3 regions of the Kordiimonas sp. UBA4487 genome follow, and region 1 is predicted to be linked to each of the others. Evidence: riboswitches for the same ligand, from Rfam matches in the RefSeq annotation. Region 1 holds a riboswitch; each other region holds the start of a gene.
The links. A riboswitch is a leader RNA that binds a small molecule or an ion and turns the genes downstream of it on or off. The one in region 1 is predicted to bind cobalamin.

Region 1 (5,113 bases):
GCCATGCAGGCGGTCCACGCCCTCGACCGTGATGGTCTCGTGCCCGGCGCCCTCAATCTTGGCGCCCATGGCATTCAGGCAGGCCGCAAGGTCTGCGATCTCGGGTTCGCGCGCAGCGTTTTCAATCACCGTTGTGCCCTTGGCCAGTGTGGCGGCCATCAGCGCATTTTCGGTGGCGCCGACAGAGACAAACGGGAAGCGGATATTGCCGCCTTTGAGGCCCTTCGGCGCACTTGCCCGCACATAGCCTTCAGCCACGTCGATCTCTGCGCCCAGTGCCGTGAGCGCCTTGAGGTGCAAATCGATCGGGCGGGTGCCGATGGCACAGCCGCCGGGCAAACTCACGATCGCTTCACCGGCGCGGGCCACAAGGGGGCCCAGCACCAGGATGGAGGCGCGCATCTTGCGCACGAAATCATAGGGCGCGACCGTGTCGTTGATCTGGCCGGCGTCAAACGTGAGGCTGCGGCCCGCGATACGGCCACCCTGGCCGCCCGCCATGGTGACAGTGACACCCATGTGATTGAGAAGGTCTGCGAGCGTGGTGATGTCCGCCAGTCGCGGCATGTTATGAAGCGTCAGGGGTTCGGACGACAGCAGGGACGCACACATGAGCTTGAGCGCGGAGTTTTTCGCGCCTGAAATGGGAACCACGCCTTCAAGCCTGTTCCCGCCCTCAATAACCAGTTTGTCCATCTGTCTATGTGCCCTTTTCAACAATACTCAACTGAAGGCAAAACTTGGCCTTCAATAAAGGCATCTTAACGGCGCCGGAGTGCCCGTGTTTGGGCAAACAAATTAAAGCTTCGGCAGGGTAACGCCGGTCTGGCCCTGATATTTGCCTGCGCGGTCGCTGTAGGCGGTCTCGCACGGCTCGTTGCCTTGCAGGAACAGGAACTGGCAGGCGCCCTCGTTGGCGTAAATTTTTGCGGGCAGTGGCGTGGTGTTGGAGAACTCCAGCGTCACATGGCCTTCCCAGCCGGGTTCCAGCGGCGTGACATTCACGATGATGCCGCAGCGCGCGTAGGTGGATTTGCCAAGGCAGATCACCAGCACGTCTTTCGGAATGCGGAAATATTCAACGGTGCGCGCTAAGGCAAAGCTGTTCGGCGGGATGATGCACACGTCTGTGTCGCGGTCGACAAAGCTTTTCGGGGAAAAGTCCTTGGGGTCGACAATGGCCGAGTCCACATTGGTAAAAATCTTGAACTCGGGCGCCACGCGGGCGTCATAGCCGTAGGACGATAACCCGTATGAGATGTTATCCTTCCTGACCTGCCCGTCTACAAACGGTTCGATCATGCCGTGCTGTTGTGACATTTCGCGAATCCATTTATCGGACATGATGGCCATTGGCGTCTCCCCTGAGTGACATCTGGTTGCCTGTTTCCCCAACCCACCGGGGCACAGCTATTTTTGGCATTAGTAAGCCAATCGCTTGTGCGCGACAAGCGTTAAACCTACCAGATATGGGAATTGTTGAGGGGGCTTTTAGCTGTCCGGGAAAAAGCTGAGATCGGACGGCTATTTAGTCGCCTGATCAGTCTTCTGTCTTGCGTGTCCGCTGCTGTTCCTTGCGGCGGCGCAGGTTGGCGCGCAGGGCTTCAGCCAGCCGGGCCTGCTTTTCGGCATCCTTCAGCTTGCCCGAATCCTGTTTCACAGGGACGTCTTGTTTAGTCTTTTCGCTCATGTGCCCACATTTGCGCCAATCAGCCGAGATTTTCAAGATTGAATGTGTACGGAAATTACTTATTGACTCATGCCTAGGGCGCTTATAGAAGATCGCTCGCAAGACGTGGCCTGCTGCTGTAGCTCAGGGGTAGAGCACTCCCTTGGTAAGGGAGAGGTCGGAAGTTCAAATCTTCTCAGCAGCACCACGCTTCGTTTCCCCGACAAATTAATCTCACTGCCTCGCTCAGGAACGCTTGTGCGGCCCGCATATCTTTATATTGAATTTGCCCGCGTGAGCCTCTATGCATGGCGCACGCGATGGTTCTGTTGCCCGTTAGGGTAAGAGCGAAGAGGGAATGCGGTAAGTCCCCCGAAAAGGAAGGGCAAATCCGCAGCTGTGCCCGCAACTGTATGTGTGGAGTGTCCCCCGAAGGGCCCACTGGTGAAAGCCGGGAAGGGCGGGGAGCACGGTGAGACACAAGCCAGGAGACCTGCCATCTGGTCGCCCATTTCTCTGGTCGGGTCAACCATGGGAAGCGGATTTCCGTACCGGCGACAAGGTCGTTGCTGTGTGCGGAGCTTGTCCCTCTCTCGTCTGACAATCTCCATTTCTGCAGCTGTTGTTTTACGGGCCTCAAAGAGGCCGAAAATGGAGCCTGTCCATGTCCAGACTATCCCCTCTAAAGGCGCTTCTGGTTGCCACCAGCGCCCTTACATATGTGCCTGCAGCCAGTGCGCAGGATGAAGATATCGAAGAATTTGTCGTAACCGCGGGTCGCCGCACGCAACCGATTAGCGAAGTGGCCAAAAGCATCGCGGTGCTGAGTGAAGCCGAGCTTGTTGAGCGCCAGTACCAGTATGTTGTTGACGCGCTGCAAAGCCTGCCGGGCGTGGCCATCAACCAGAATGGCACCTTCGGCGGAGTGGCAACGGTCACCATCCGTGGTGGGTCGTCCGACCAGACCGTGATCCTGATCGACGGCGTGCAGGTGAATGACCCGTCCCAGCCGGGTGGTGGCTTCAACTTTTCAACCCTTGACCCGAACGGCATTGAGCGTATCGAGGTACTGCGCGGCCCGCAGGCGGTGCTGTATGGTTCCGATGCCATCGGCGGCGTGATCAACATCATCACCAAATCCGGCGAAGAAGGTCTTGCGGGTGAAGTTTTCGGTGAATATGGCTCCTTTGAGAGCAAGCGTATTGGCGGTTCCGTGCGTGGCGGCAGTGACCGGATGAACTTTAACCTGAGCGCGTCCTACTTTGATACCGACGGCATCTCTGCTGCTGAAGTCGGTGACGAGGATGACGGCTACGAAAGCCTGACTGTGCGCGGCCGTGTTCGCACCAAGCTGACGGATGGTTTCAGCTTCGATGTGACCACCAGCTATACCGACACCGAAAGCGACTATGACGGCTTCACCCTCAGAGACGACTTCACCTATGGCCTGGCCGACACGGAGGACAGCAGCAAGTCAGAAGAATTTTCCGTCGCGGGCCGTGCGTATATCGACCTGATGGACGGTCGCCTGTCGAACACGCTGTCGGTGGAATATTCATCCATCCAGCGCGATAATTTTAACGCAGGCATCTTCAGCTTTGGGGCTGAAGGGGAGCGCCTGAATTTCGATTATCTGGGTGTGTTGGAAGTGGCCGACGGCTGGACGCTGACAGCAGGTGCCCAGCATGAGGTGACCGAAGCCAAGTCGCAGGACCCGGAGCCCATCTCAACCGACAGTATCTTCGGTATCCTTTCTTATGACGGCATCGATGGCCTGACAGTGTCCGGCGGCGTGCGGGTGGATGACCATGAAACTTTCGGTTCCACCACCAATGGTGAACTGAATGCGTCTTACCAGTTTGAAGGCACGGGCACGCAGATTACCGCGGCCTGGAGCGAAGGCTTCAAGGCGCCGACCATCTTCCACCTGACCTTCGCATGCTGCGGCTTCGATTCCAATGTCGCACAGGCGGAAGGATTGCCTGAACTGGCGTTGAAGCCCGAGCGGTCCAATAGCTGGGAAGTTGGCTTCAAGCAGCCGTTCCTCGATGGCCGCGCGACCTTTGGGGCGACCTACTTCAATCAGGATATTGATGACCTGATCACCTTCACCTTCGCCGACGGCTACCGCAATATTGCGGAAACCAGCGCCAAGGGTGTGGAGCTGGAGCTGACGGCCGACCTGACAGATGCCATCAACCTGAGCGCCAACTATACCTATAATTCGGCCCGCGATCTGACAGCTGACCAGCAGCTGGCACGCAAGCCGAAGAATGAGGCTTTCGCGGCGCTCAACTGGCAGGTAACGGACCGGCTGACCACCAATGTGAGCATCACGCTGAACGGCAAGGAACATGACACCAGCGTCAATTTCGAGACCGGTGAGCGCGAAGTGGTGGACGCCTGGACCCGCGTGGACCTGAGCGCTGCATACAAGCTGACGGATACGATTGAGCTGTTCGGCCGGGTCGTTAACCTGTTCGATGAAGAGTATCAGCAGGTTCTGGGGTATGGCACGCCAGGCATTTCCGCTTATGCGGGTGTTCGCGCCCGCTTCTAGGGGGTAACATGATCCGGGGTTGCCTGTGGGCAGCCCCGGCACTCTCCAACTGTGAAGGATACAGGATGACTGACAGGTCAAAAACGGACGCCGCCCTTCACAAGGAAAAGATGAAGGCCCAGCAGGCAGAGCATCGCGCCAAGATGCGCGAGCGCAAGACAGCCGACCGGGGCCTCTTGCTGATTCACACCGGCAACGGCAAGGGTAAATCCACGGCCGGCTTCGGTACCGTGATCCGGGCGCTTGGCTGGGGCCACAAGGTGGCGATTGTCCAATATGTGAAGGGTGCGTGGCGCACGGGCGAGAAAGAGTTCTTCGACCGTTTCCCGGACCTGGTGGACATGCATGTGATGGGGGATGGCTTCACCTGGGACACGCAGGACAAAGAGCGTGATATCGCCTCCGCGCGTGCCGCGTGGGAGAAAAGCTGTGCGCTGATGCAGTGCGGCGACTATGACCTGGTGATGCTTGATGAACTGAATATCGTGCTCCGGAACGACTATCTGCCGCTTGAAGAAGTGCTGACTGGTGTACGTGCAAGGGACGCCCGGACCAGTGTGATCATCACGGGGCGGAATGCGCCAGACGCCTTGATGAAGGAAGCCGACCTGGTCACAGACATGACGCAGGTGAAGCACCCCTTTGATGCGGGTATCAAGGCCAAGCAGGGCGTTGATTTTTAACTTTCGCTCGAAGCTGCTGTTGATTTTAACCCACTTCCCATACGCCTGTGGTTCGGGGGCGGGTTGGTTGACTCGGCTCCGGTGCCATGTAATAGCACCCCTATCGCACGGTTAACTCGGTGACTTTATAAGGTGGGGGCCTCATGTCACGTAATCAGGAACAGGACAGCTTCGCGCGTATTTTCGGTGCTCATCTTCTGG
Region 2 (5,113 bases), on a different contig from region 1:
GGATCGCGCCCAGGAACGCGCTCGGCAGCAGCAGGCGGCGCGGCTCATAACCAATCATGGCCCGTACCATATGGGGCACCACTAGGCCGACAAAACCCACGGCGCCACAAACTGACACGGTCGCCCCCACAGACAGGGCTGTCCCCAGCACCACGCGCCAGCGCAGGCGTTTAAGGTCAATCCCCAACGTCTGGGCGGCCTCTTCACCAAGGCTCAGAGCGTTCAGGCCCTGCCCCACACCCAGCATTGCAAGCCATCCCGCTACGATGAAAGGCCCTGCCAATGTGAGGTCGTCAAACGTCCTGTTTTCAAGCGACCCCAGCATCCACATCACCATTTCCTGCACCGTCACCGGGTTTGAGGTAAAATTCATCACCAGCGCAATGGCGGCAGTGGCCAAGCTTGAAATCCCAATACCAGCCAGGATCAGCGTCAGCACGCTGGCATCACGCGAGGCCAATAGCATCAGGATCGCGGTCGAAACAAACGCACCTGCCATGGCCATGACTGGAATGGCGAGAGACGACATCGCCGCCAGCCCCATATAAATGGCAATAACTGCCCCCAAGCTGGCACTGGCCGACACGCCTATCACACCCGGATCAGCCAGCGGGTTGCGAAGAAGCCCCTGAAGGGCAGCACCGGAATAGCCTAGCGACGCACCGGCGAGAATAGCCAGCAGCACCCTAGGCAAACGCAGTTCGCGCACGATGATGGCCTCCGGGCTGTCGGGCGGACCAAATACAGCCGCCGCCACCTGCGCAACATCGAGGTCCACCTGGCCAAACATGCCTGACATCAGCGCCACGATCAGGATAACCCCCATCAGCGACACGTTCAGCAGCCAGCCGTTTTGTTGCAGCTTCCTGATCACTCTTGTTTCTCCCCGGTCGCCGCGGCGGCAACCCTATTTGGCATCAATTCACGACGTTTGATTTCCGAGCGGATATATTCGGCAGCATCCACCGTAAAGGCACCGCCGCAGGACATCATGCCGCTTGGCACCATGATCGACGGCACGTCTTTCACCAGATCGCGGAACACTGTGTGGCGCCCGCTGCTCCAATTGGAAATATGAACAGCCCCTTCCTCGAAAAAGCTGCCAACCACCAGGTCAGGCGGCATCATGACCAGCTGTTCGAGGGGCAAAGGCCCCCAACCGTTCAGGCCAAGGTCCTCGGCAATTGGGTCAAGTCCGGCCAGTCGGATCATATCGTCTACCGAACTTCCCTTCCCTGCCGTGAAGCCGCTGGGAGTCATATAGACCGTCTTCATGGGAATAGGGGCAGCCTGCTTTAGCGCTTGGTACCGGGCCATATAGTCCGCCATGAAGGCCTTGCCCTCTGCCTCGTGCCCCAAAAGCGTGGCAACAGCCCCAAAATTCTTCAGGTTGGCCTCGAAGTTGAAGGCATAAGGCGGCTGGTAAGAGGTAATGCCGACGCGTTCAAATTTGGCATCCATAGACAGGCTCCCCCGGTAGCTGCGCACAAGGATATCCGGCCGCAGCATCAGAACCTCTTCGGCGCCCCCCCTGAGTGCATGGAGACCTTGGGCCCGCCGGAGGTAAAAAGAATTCGGGCTGGTGGCATCCCCCGACACAGCGACGATATCCTGCCGGTCAGCGAAGGCCAGGACATATTGGTCGGCGCAGAAATCAAGCCCAGCCACGGTGGGCGCTGCACCTGCGCGCGCAGCAATGCCTGCCACAACAACAGCAGCTGTCAAAAAGTGTTTCAATTGCAGGCTTGAGGGCATGCCCGCTCCCATCATTCTTGGTTTCACAAAACCACTGAACGGGAGCTTGCCTTAAAAGACAGGGACAATCTCCGCGCATTTCAGCGGGATTGTCGCCATTGCGGGAGAACCGCTCTGATCAGCTAGCCCGGCTGACAGATGGGCGACGCGGTGGCAGGTCTCCTGGCTTTTGGATCATCCGCCGTTTCACCCTTCCCAGACCAAACTTAGCGGTCCAGTGGGCCTTGTTGAAACGCGTCCCCAATCACAGTTGCGGGTACAGCCACGGCATACAGTTGACGAGGTCAACGTCCGTGTTCCCTCTTAGCTGCCCAACGCCTTTGGCGCCGGGCCAGCACCACCTGATCCCGCTATACTGCATGGTTCGCGCCCCGGCAAGGCGCTTATTGCCAGTTGGCAAGACCGCTAACGCAACTTTAACCCTGCTTTGGGACAATGATGTCGGATTTCGAATCCCGCCATTCGGGCCGGCAGATGGCCCCAGTTCCTTTGTTTCGGTCTAATGCGCCACGGCGCCTTCCTGGAGCTCTTCGATGAGACGATTCTTTGATGCTTTTCTGCGGGACTATTCCCTGACAATGAAACTTGCTCTCGGCCAAGGTGCGCTGGTAGCGCTTTTGCTGTTATTTGTGATCGGCAACTTGATCCAGGTGCAAGGGGTGCAGTCGACCACCAAGCTGGCAGCGAACCGCTATGCATCCACCGCCATGCTGCGGCAGGTACAATATGACGTCACCGATATGCTGGCGCTAACACGCGGGACCGTCCTGACGCAAAATGACTATCTGGTGGGCCTGTTCGAGGACCGGTCCAAACAGTTTGACCGGGACATCACAACCTTGATCAACCTGTATCGTGAATATGAAGAAGAAAATGGTGACGGCCTGCGGATCGCAAGGGAACTGAAGGCGAATACCGAAACCCTGAAGACGATGTTCCGCCGCCAGATAGACCTGGCAATGCAGGGCGGCGAAGACGCCCGCCTGCAAGCCCGACAGTTGGAGATCGACGGCACTAGTTGGCCGCCCCTCGAAAAGGTTCTGTACAGCATCAACGAACTGGTTGAATTACAGCAAGGGCAACAACAGTCCATCGTAGACGAAATGCTGAGCGCCTTCAGCTTCCAGACATGGACCCTAATTGTCACGGGCGCGCTTGGTGTGCTGTTGGCTGTTGTGATTGCCCGCGGCGTTGGCCATTCAATCGCGGCACCTGTGAATGACATCACCGGCACCATGCTGACGCTGGCGGAGAACAAGCTGGATATCGATATTCCGCACACCGGCCGCCAGGACGAGATCGGCGACATGGGTCGCGCGATGGAGTTCTTCCGAGATGAGATGAAGAAGGTCGAGCAGTTGGCGGAAGAACGGGAAGCCGCCCAGAAAGCCGAGATGGAAGCGGCAGAGGAGCGCGCAACACTGGAACGGGAAAAACATGCCCGTGATACTGAGGAAGCACGCCAGCGCGAAGAGCATGCCGCCCGCATCGAAGCGCTGATCGCCGCCTTCGACCGGTCCATTTCCGAAGCAATTGAGAATCTGAACGCCAACGCCCTCGAGATGCGCTCAACCGCCACTACCATGGTCGATGTGGCCGACCAGACGCGCGGGCAGGCAACATCCGTGTCATCCGCGTCGCACGAGATGCAGAACAACGTATCCACCATGGCGTCTGCGATTGAAGAATTCTCGGCCTCCATCAGGGAGGTCGCAAGCCAGATCCAGGCCGCAAGCCAGATGTCCGCTGACGCCGTCAAGGTGGCTGGCACCGGCAGCGAAGCGATTGATACCCTGTCTGTCGCCAGCGCCAAGATCGAAGATGTGGTGAAACTGATCAATGACATCGCCGAGCAGACAAACCTCCTCGCCCTGAACGCCACCATTGAGGCCGCTCGCGCGGGCGACGCCGGCAAGGGCTTCGCCGTGGTGGCGTCAGAAGTGAAGTCCCTTGCCAACCAGACCGCCAAAGCCACAGAGGACATCACTGCCCAGATCAGTGAAATGCAGGGCTTGACCGGCGAAGCCGTGAGCGCCATGCAAGCGATCGACGAGACCATCAGCAAACTCAACCAGGTCACGCTGGCCATCTCAAGCGCCGTAGAGGAACAGGAAGCCGCCACGTCTGAAATCAGCCGCAGCGTTCAGTTCGCGTCCGAGCAAACCGACAAGGTCGCAAGTGAAATCGGCCAGGTGACAGAAGGGGCCAACCAGACTGGTGAAGCATCCAACAGCGTGATGGCGGTCGCCGAACGGCTGGACGAGCTGTCCGGCACTATAGGCGACGATGTGAAGCGCTTCCTCACCGACGTGCGGGAGGCGTAGGTATGGCTGTCGTGCGCCCTTTGGTACTTGCAACTCTCCTTACCGGCACTCCGGCAGTTGCAGAAGATTCCAGCCCGCTCATCTGGATGGACAATAGCATTACCGCTCTGACTGGCACAGGTTTCGAGGTGCCGGGGAACAATATTTCCACCCTGACATTTGAGCACGTCAGTGCCTGGAACTGGGGCGATGTGTTCGGCTTTTTCGACTATCTGGATTATCACGACAATGCCTTCACCGGCAGCAGTTGGTACGGTGAAATTTCGCCACGCCTGAGCCTTGGTAAAGTCGCTGGGCTCAAATTTTCAGAAGATGGCTTGATCCGCGATGTGCTGATCGCAACCACCTGGGAACGCGGAAAGGATGGCGTTGAAGGCCTGCTGATTGGCGGTGCCGTTGACCTGAACCTGCCAGGCTTCACCTTTTTCAACGTCCATGCCTACGCCCGCAAGGACACCGGCCTTGGTGCCGGGTTTGACGACATGCAATGGACGATTGCGTGGTCACGCCCTTTCAAAGTGGGTGAACAGGCGTTCGTCATCGATGGCTTCATGGACTATGTAGTGGGCTGGGGCCCACAGGAAACAGCCCTCCATCTGGTGCCACAGATCAAATGGGACCTGGGCGCCACATGGGGCGAACCGGGCAAAATATGGCTTGGTACCGAGATCGACATCTGGAAGAACCAGTTCGGCATCAAAGACACTGCGGCCTTCGATACCGATCAGGTGGCGATCAACGCCATATTGAAAATCCACTTCTAGGCAGCTTGACCAAGCGGCACACAAGCCTTTGCAATACTGTGGATGTGACGGTGGTCAGTGCCACAGCACCCACCCAGCACAACAATCTGCGGATGGGCTTGTAGAAGCGCGCGATATTGCTGCCCCAGTTCTTCCGGATTGCCGTCATCCAGATCTTCTGCCTCGTCCAGTTCCGCATGGCTGCACCGGGACGCATTGGCCCGCATACCGCCAATCCGGTCCATCCAGGCTGCCCCGCTTTCCAGCACGTGATCAAAATGCTCAGGATGG
Region 3 (5,113 bases), on a different contig from region 1:
GCATCGACTGGCTGTGCATCAGCCCCAAGATCGGGTCAGAGATGATTGTAAAAGGCGGCCAGGAGCTGAAGCTTGTGTACCCCCAAGAAGGCGGTGACCCGGCGCAGTTTGAAGGCCTGGATTTCGAGCATTTCTTCCTGCAGCCGATGGACTGTGACGTGCAGGCAGAGAATACCGCCAAGGCCGTAGACTACTGCAAGGCCCACCCACAGTGGCGCCTGAGCCTGCAAACCCACAAGTTCATCGATATTCCGTAACTAGTCGTCGCTGTTCCTGCGGCTCATCACCACGCCCCAGACAAGGCCAAGCGCGATGCCGACGGCGATGTTGCTGATGGCAACCCCCACGCCCACGCCAATCGCCAGGCCCACGGCAATGAACTTGGGGTCACGCTTGCGCCTGCCCGGCGAAGTGCCGTTTTCCTGAGTGTCGTCTTCCGGTTGTTGCTGGTCTGTCATCGCTGTCCTCCCCAAATCTCTCTATAACAGATATGGGGAGGCAGATACACTTGCCAAGCCCTACCCTTTGAGAGCCTCATAAATGCGGGCGCCCAGCTCCGGCCCCTGCAGCGGGTATAGGAACGGCTCGATCAGTTCCATCTCCATCAGGCACAGGCTGCCGTCCTCGCCGCGGATCATGTCCACCCGGGCATACAAGGGTTTGACGGGCGCTGCGGCCAGCACCTTGGCTGCCTGCGCCACGTCCTCGGGCGCGGGGTCAACGGGTGTCTCCTGCCCGCCATAGGCGCTCTGGATACGGTAATCGCCTTTGGCTGCGGTTTTCAGCAGCGTGTGCGACAGCTTGCCACCGATGAAGATGAAGCTCAGCTCCCCCTCGTCTACGATTGAACTCATGAAAGGCTGGATCATCATCGGGTGCGGCATCTCGGGCACCGCGTCGCCGCGCTTCAGCATATGCTGGCCGTCGGCGCCCGCGCCCACCTGGCGCTTGGCCACGAGCTTCTCGGCCCCGAACGTCTCGAACGCCTCGGCGATCACTTCTGGCGTTGCCTTGTCGGCCCAGATGGTCGGAATCAGTGTCGCGCCCTTGCCTTCAAGGTCGCGCAAGTAGCGCTTGTCGATGTTCCAGCGCACCAATGCGGGCGCGTTATAAAGCCGGGTCTGGGTCTCGATCCGCTCAAGGGTCTCGAGGAACTCATCCAGCCGGTCCCAATAATCCCAGGTGGTGCCAATCATCACGGCATCGAACGTGGACCAATCGACATCCTTGTCGTCCCACGATACGTCGGTCACGCGGCCGCCGCACGCCTCGAAGGCGGCGGTCAGGTTTTCCATCATCTGGTCATGCTCGAACGCGTCAACACGGCGGACGGGAGATCCGGGCATCGTGACCCGGCTGGAAAGAAAACAAAGATGCATGGAATTACTCCTAGTCGGCAGAGATCGAAAACATCTCCGGCGCAATCAAATACAGAACCAGCCAGACGCCAGCGAGAAGATAAAGCGCTTCAAAAGCAATGGCAGCCCAGAAGCCACTCGGGTCATCCTTTCGGGCCTTCACACCGCCGCCGCCAATTTTCTTGAGCTCGCCCGTGCGCACCGCAGTAACAAGCCCCTTCAAGAGGAACAGAACCCCAGCTGCAATGAGGGCGGCGACCAGATAATACATATCAACCCCGGCCGCGGTAGTTGGGGACGTCCTGTTCCGGGATCCACACGCCCTTTGGGGCTTCGCCGGTCTGGTAGAATACGTCAATCGGGATGCCGCCGCGCGGGTACCAGTAACCACCGAACCGTAGCCACTTGGGTTTCATTTCCTCGACCAGCCGCTCGGCGATGCCGACCGTGCAATCTTCATGGAAGGCGGCGTGGTTGCGGAAAGACTGCAGGAACAGCTTCAGGCTCTTGCTTTCCACCAGGCTGTCGCCCGGCACATAATCCAGCACCAGGTGGGCGAAATCGGGTTGGCCGGTCACGGGGCAAAGTGACGTGAACTCAGGGCACGTGAAGCGCACGCAGTAATCAGACTTCGGGCGCGGGTTCTTCACATATTCAAGTACCGCTTCCTCGGGCGTCTGCGGTGCGTCCGACTTGGCGCCCAGCTGTTCGAGCCCTTGATAAATCTCTTTCGTCATCCCATGTATCCCTTAAGGCCGACCCATATAATAAGGCCAAAACAGTCGAGGGTGAATTATCCCCTGCTACATGCGTTCTCTATGCTTTTGAGGGCGCCGATTGTCAAAGGTTTTAACCCCTTTGTGCCCTTTAACGCCGCCCTGCCGCGTTAAGGAATTGAGATCGCACGCGTTAACCTTTGAAATATAATTACCAATTCCTTAACAATTTTGAACGATTAGTTCAGCTTTTATTAATTTAGGCCCTTTATAGTTGGAATTAACGGGCCAAGAAGTGGCCTTGTCGAGTTCAGGCAAACACAGCGAAAGGGTCCTGGACGACCGACTGACTAGGAGAAGAACAATGGCACAAAAAATCTGCAGAGCACGCTTTGCGCCGGGTACGGTGGTGATCCACCGGAGGTTCGGTTACCGCGGTCTCATTTTCGATGTGGATGCTGTGTATAGCCAGTCTCCTGAATGGTATGACATCATGGCTAGCTCGCATCCCCCGAAAGACCGCCCCTGGTATCACGTCCTCGTGGACGGCGAGACCCACACCACATACGTGGCGGAAGACAATCTGGTGGAATGCGACCAGACGGAAGAGTTCGATCACCCGCTTCTGAGCCGCCTCTTTGAGGCCAGCAGCGGCGGAGACTTCGCCTCCCGCCATGTCGTGAATTAGTTTCGAGTACCTGAGTTTTCCAAGCCGTACCCGCCCATCCTTCCCCCCTTAGGAATACGGGTACACATTAAAAGGCGCAGAGTTCCGCGCCTTTTTTTGTGCGCGGAATCCAAACGGTGCCAGCCCGGCACACACATGGTTGACAATATAAAGATTTCTTTATATATATTTTCTCATCGATGGTCCCCGCAAGGGGATAACAGGGAATTCGGTGCGCCAAATGGCGCGTCAGTCCGAAGCTGCCCCCGCAACTGTAAGCGGTGAAGGCCGGTCATCATGCCACTGGACAAGTGTCCGGGAAGGCGACCAGCCCAGGCCCGCGAGCCAGGAGACCTACCATCGGTGAAACGCAACCCAATGTCCGTCCGGGGTGAGACGGTGGAGACGACAGATGACCAAGACCCAATTTTCCCGCCGAATGTGAAGCTCAATACGCTTCCCTGATCCCTGACATGTAAGCCGCATGCCGGGCCGCTTTGTGCCGCCTGTGCTTCCGCGTTTTGTCCCCAGCTTCCCTGTTCGCAGCCCGCCTGCGCGCAGCCCGTTTTCACATTCAAATCCAAGAAGGAAGGTTAGCCATGATACAATCGGCCAATCTCGGTTTCCCGCGCATCGGCGCGGCGCGCGACCTCAAGAAAGCCCTGGAAGCCTACTGGCGCCAGGACATCTCCCAAAAAGACCTGATTAGCACCGGCAAAACGCTGCGTGCACGCCACTGGCAGCTGCAGCAATCGAAGGGCGTTGATGTTATCCCCTGTGGTGATTTCTCCTTTTATGACCAGATACTGGACATGACAGCCACATTGGGCGCTGTGCCCGCGCGGTTTGAGCACACAGGCGGCCACGTCAGCCTGGACACCTATTTCGCCATGGCGCGCGGCAGCAAGAATGCGCCCGCGATGGAAATGACCAAATGGTTCGACACCAATTATCATTATATCGTGCCGGAATTCACCGCAGACCAGCGCTTCAGCCTGTCGTCCACCCGGCTGGTGGACGAATACAAGGAAGCGCTGGCACAGGGCATCCACACCCGCCCGGTGATTATCGGCCCCGTCACCTACCTGACGCTTGGCAAAAGTAAGGATGCGGCGCTTGATGACCCGCTTGATCTGCTGGACCGCGTCCTGCCGGTCTATGCCGACCTGCTTCAATCACTTGTCGACGCCGGCGCGGACTGGGTACAGATTGACGAACCAGTGCTCGCGCTCGCGGAAACAGACAAACAGCGTCAGGCGTTCGAACAAGCCTACGCGCGCCTTGGCAAGTGCGGGCTCAAAATTCTGCTGGCAACCTACTTCGAGGGGCTGGGTGACAACACGGCACTGGCGTCCCGCCTGCCCGTCCATGGCCTGCACATCGATCTTGTCCGCGCGCCCGACCAACTTCCGGCCTGCCTGTCGGTTATCAGTAAAGACAAGCTCTTGTCGCTCGGGCTGGTGGATGGCCGCAACATCTGGCGGACGGACCTTGATAAGGCACTCGCTGTGCTTGAAAAGGCCGCGGCTTTCGATGGCCGGGCGCTGCAGGTAGCGCCTTCCTGTTCGCTGATCCACAGCCCGGTGGACCTGGAAAATGAGACCAAGCTGGACCCGGAACTCAAGAGCTGGCTGGCCTTCGCAACCCAGAAGCTTGAAGAAGTCAGCCTGCTCACGCGTGCAGCAAATCACGGCCGCGACCATGTCGCCTCCGCCTTCGACGACAGCGCCGCAGCGGCAGAGAGCCGGCGCACTTCTGCCCGCATTCATAACCCGCTGGTGGATGACCGGATGCAGAATACGCTTCCGTCAGACTTCCGCCGCGCAAGCACGTATGAGACACGGCGCGCAGCACAGCGGGCAGCGCTGGACCTGCCGCTGTACCCCACCACCACCATCGGGTCCTTCCCGCAAACCAAAGAAGTCCGCCAGGCACGCGCGGCCTTCAAGCGCGGTGATCTGACCGCTGAGGCCTACGACGCCTTCCTTGAGGCAGAGACCCGGGAAGCGGTCAGGCGCCAGGAAGCCCTGGGCCTGGACGTGCTGGTGCATGGCGAGTTTGAGCGCAACGACATGGTCGAATATTTCGGCGAACAGCTGGCGGGCTTTGCCTTCACCAAATCCGGCTGGGTGCAAAGCTATGGCTCACGCTATGTCAAACCGCCGATTATCTATGGTGACGTGTCGCGCCCCGAACCCATGACGGTCAAATGGTCGGCCTATGCCCAAAGCCTGACCCAGAAGCCGATGAAAGGCATGCTGACGGGCCCTGTGACCATCCTGCAATGGTCGTTCGTGCGCGACGACCAGCCGCGGTCGGAAACCTGCGAACAGATCGCACTGGCGATCCGGGATGAGGTGACAGACCTGGAG

Region 2: it holds a riboswitch for cobalamin, as region 1 does, so the genes downstream of both, B3Z17_RS14700 (ABC transporter substrate-binding protein) here and B3Z17_RS05955 (TonB-dependent receptor plug domain-containing protein) in region 1, are expected to answer to the same signal.
Region 3: it holds a riboswitch for cobalamin, as region 1 does, so the genes downstream of both, metE (5-methyltetrahydropteroyltriglutamate--homocysteine S-methyltransferase) here and B3Z17_RS05955 (TonB-dependent receptor plug domain-containing protein) in region 1, are expected to answer to the same signal.

What each region holds. Positions count from the first base shown of each region.
Region 1 is NZ_DGNR01000011.1:96,518-101,630, reverse strand. Features, by position in the region: gene murA (UDP-N-acetylglucosamine 1-carboxyvinyltransferase) at 1-696, opposite strand, end outside; gene dcd (dCTP deaminase) at 799-1,353, opposite strand; tRNA gene B3Z17_RS05960 (tRNA-Thr) at 1,803-1,877, shown strand; cobalamin riboswitch at 1,973-2,184, shown strand; gene B3Z17_RS05955 (TonB-dependent receptor plug domain-containing protein) at 2,334-4,229, shown strand; gene cobO (cob(I)yrinic acid a,c-diamide adenosyltransferase) at 4,295-4,912, shown strand; gene B3Z17_RS05945 (glycosyltransferase) at 5,056-5,113, shown strand, end outside.
Region 2 is NZ_DGNR01000013.1:635,692-640,804, reverse strand. Features, by position in the region: gene B3Z17_RS14705 (FecCD family ABC transporter permease) at 1-826, opposite strand, end outside; gene B3Z17_RS14700 (ABC transporter substrate-binding protein) at 871-1,725, opposite strand; cobalamin riboswitch at 1,891-2,112, opposite strand; gene B3Z17_RS14695 (methyl-accepting chemotaxis protein) at 2,289-4,079, shown strand; gene B3Z17_RS14690 (outer membrane protein OmpK) at 4,082-4,843, shown strand; gene B3Z17_RS14685 (homocysteine S-methyltransferase family protein) at 4,840-5,113, opposite strand, start outside.
Region 3 is NZ_DGNR01000003.1:214,372-219,484, reverse strand. Features, by position in the region: gene queE (7-carboxy-7-deazaguanine synthase) at 1-257, shown strand, start outside; gene B3Z17_RS02315 (hypothetical protein) at 258-458, opposite strand; gene B3Z17_RS02310 (ATP-grasp domain-containing protein) at 519-1,379, opposite strand; gene B3Z17_RS02305 (hypothetical protein) at 1,390-1,629, opposite strand; gene queF (preQ(1) synthase) at 1,631-2,095, opposite strand; gene hspQ (heat shock protein HspQ) at 2,439-2,762, shown strand; cobalamin riboswitch at 2,926-3,117, shown strand; gene metE (5-methyltetrahydropteroyltriglutamate--homocysteine S-methyltransferase) at 3,341-5,113, shown strand, end outside.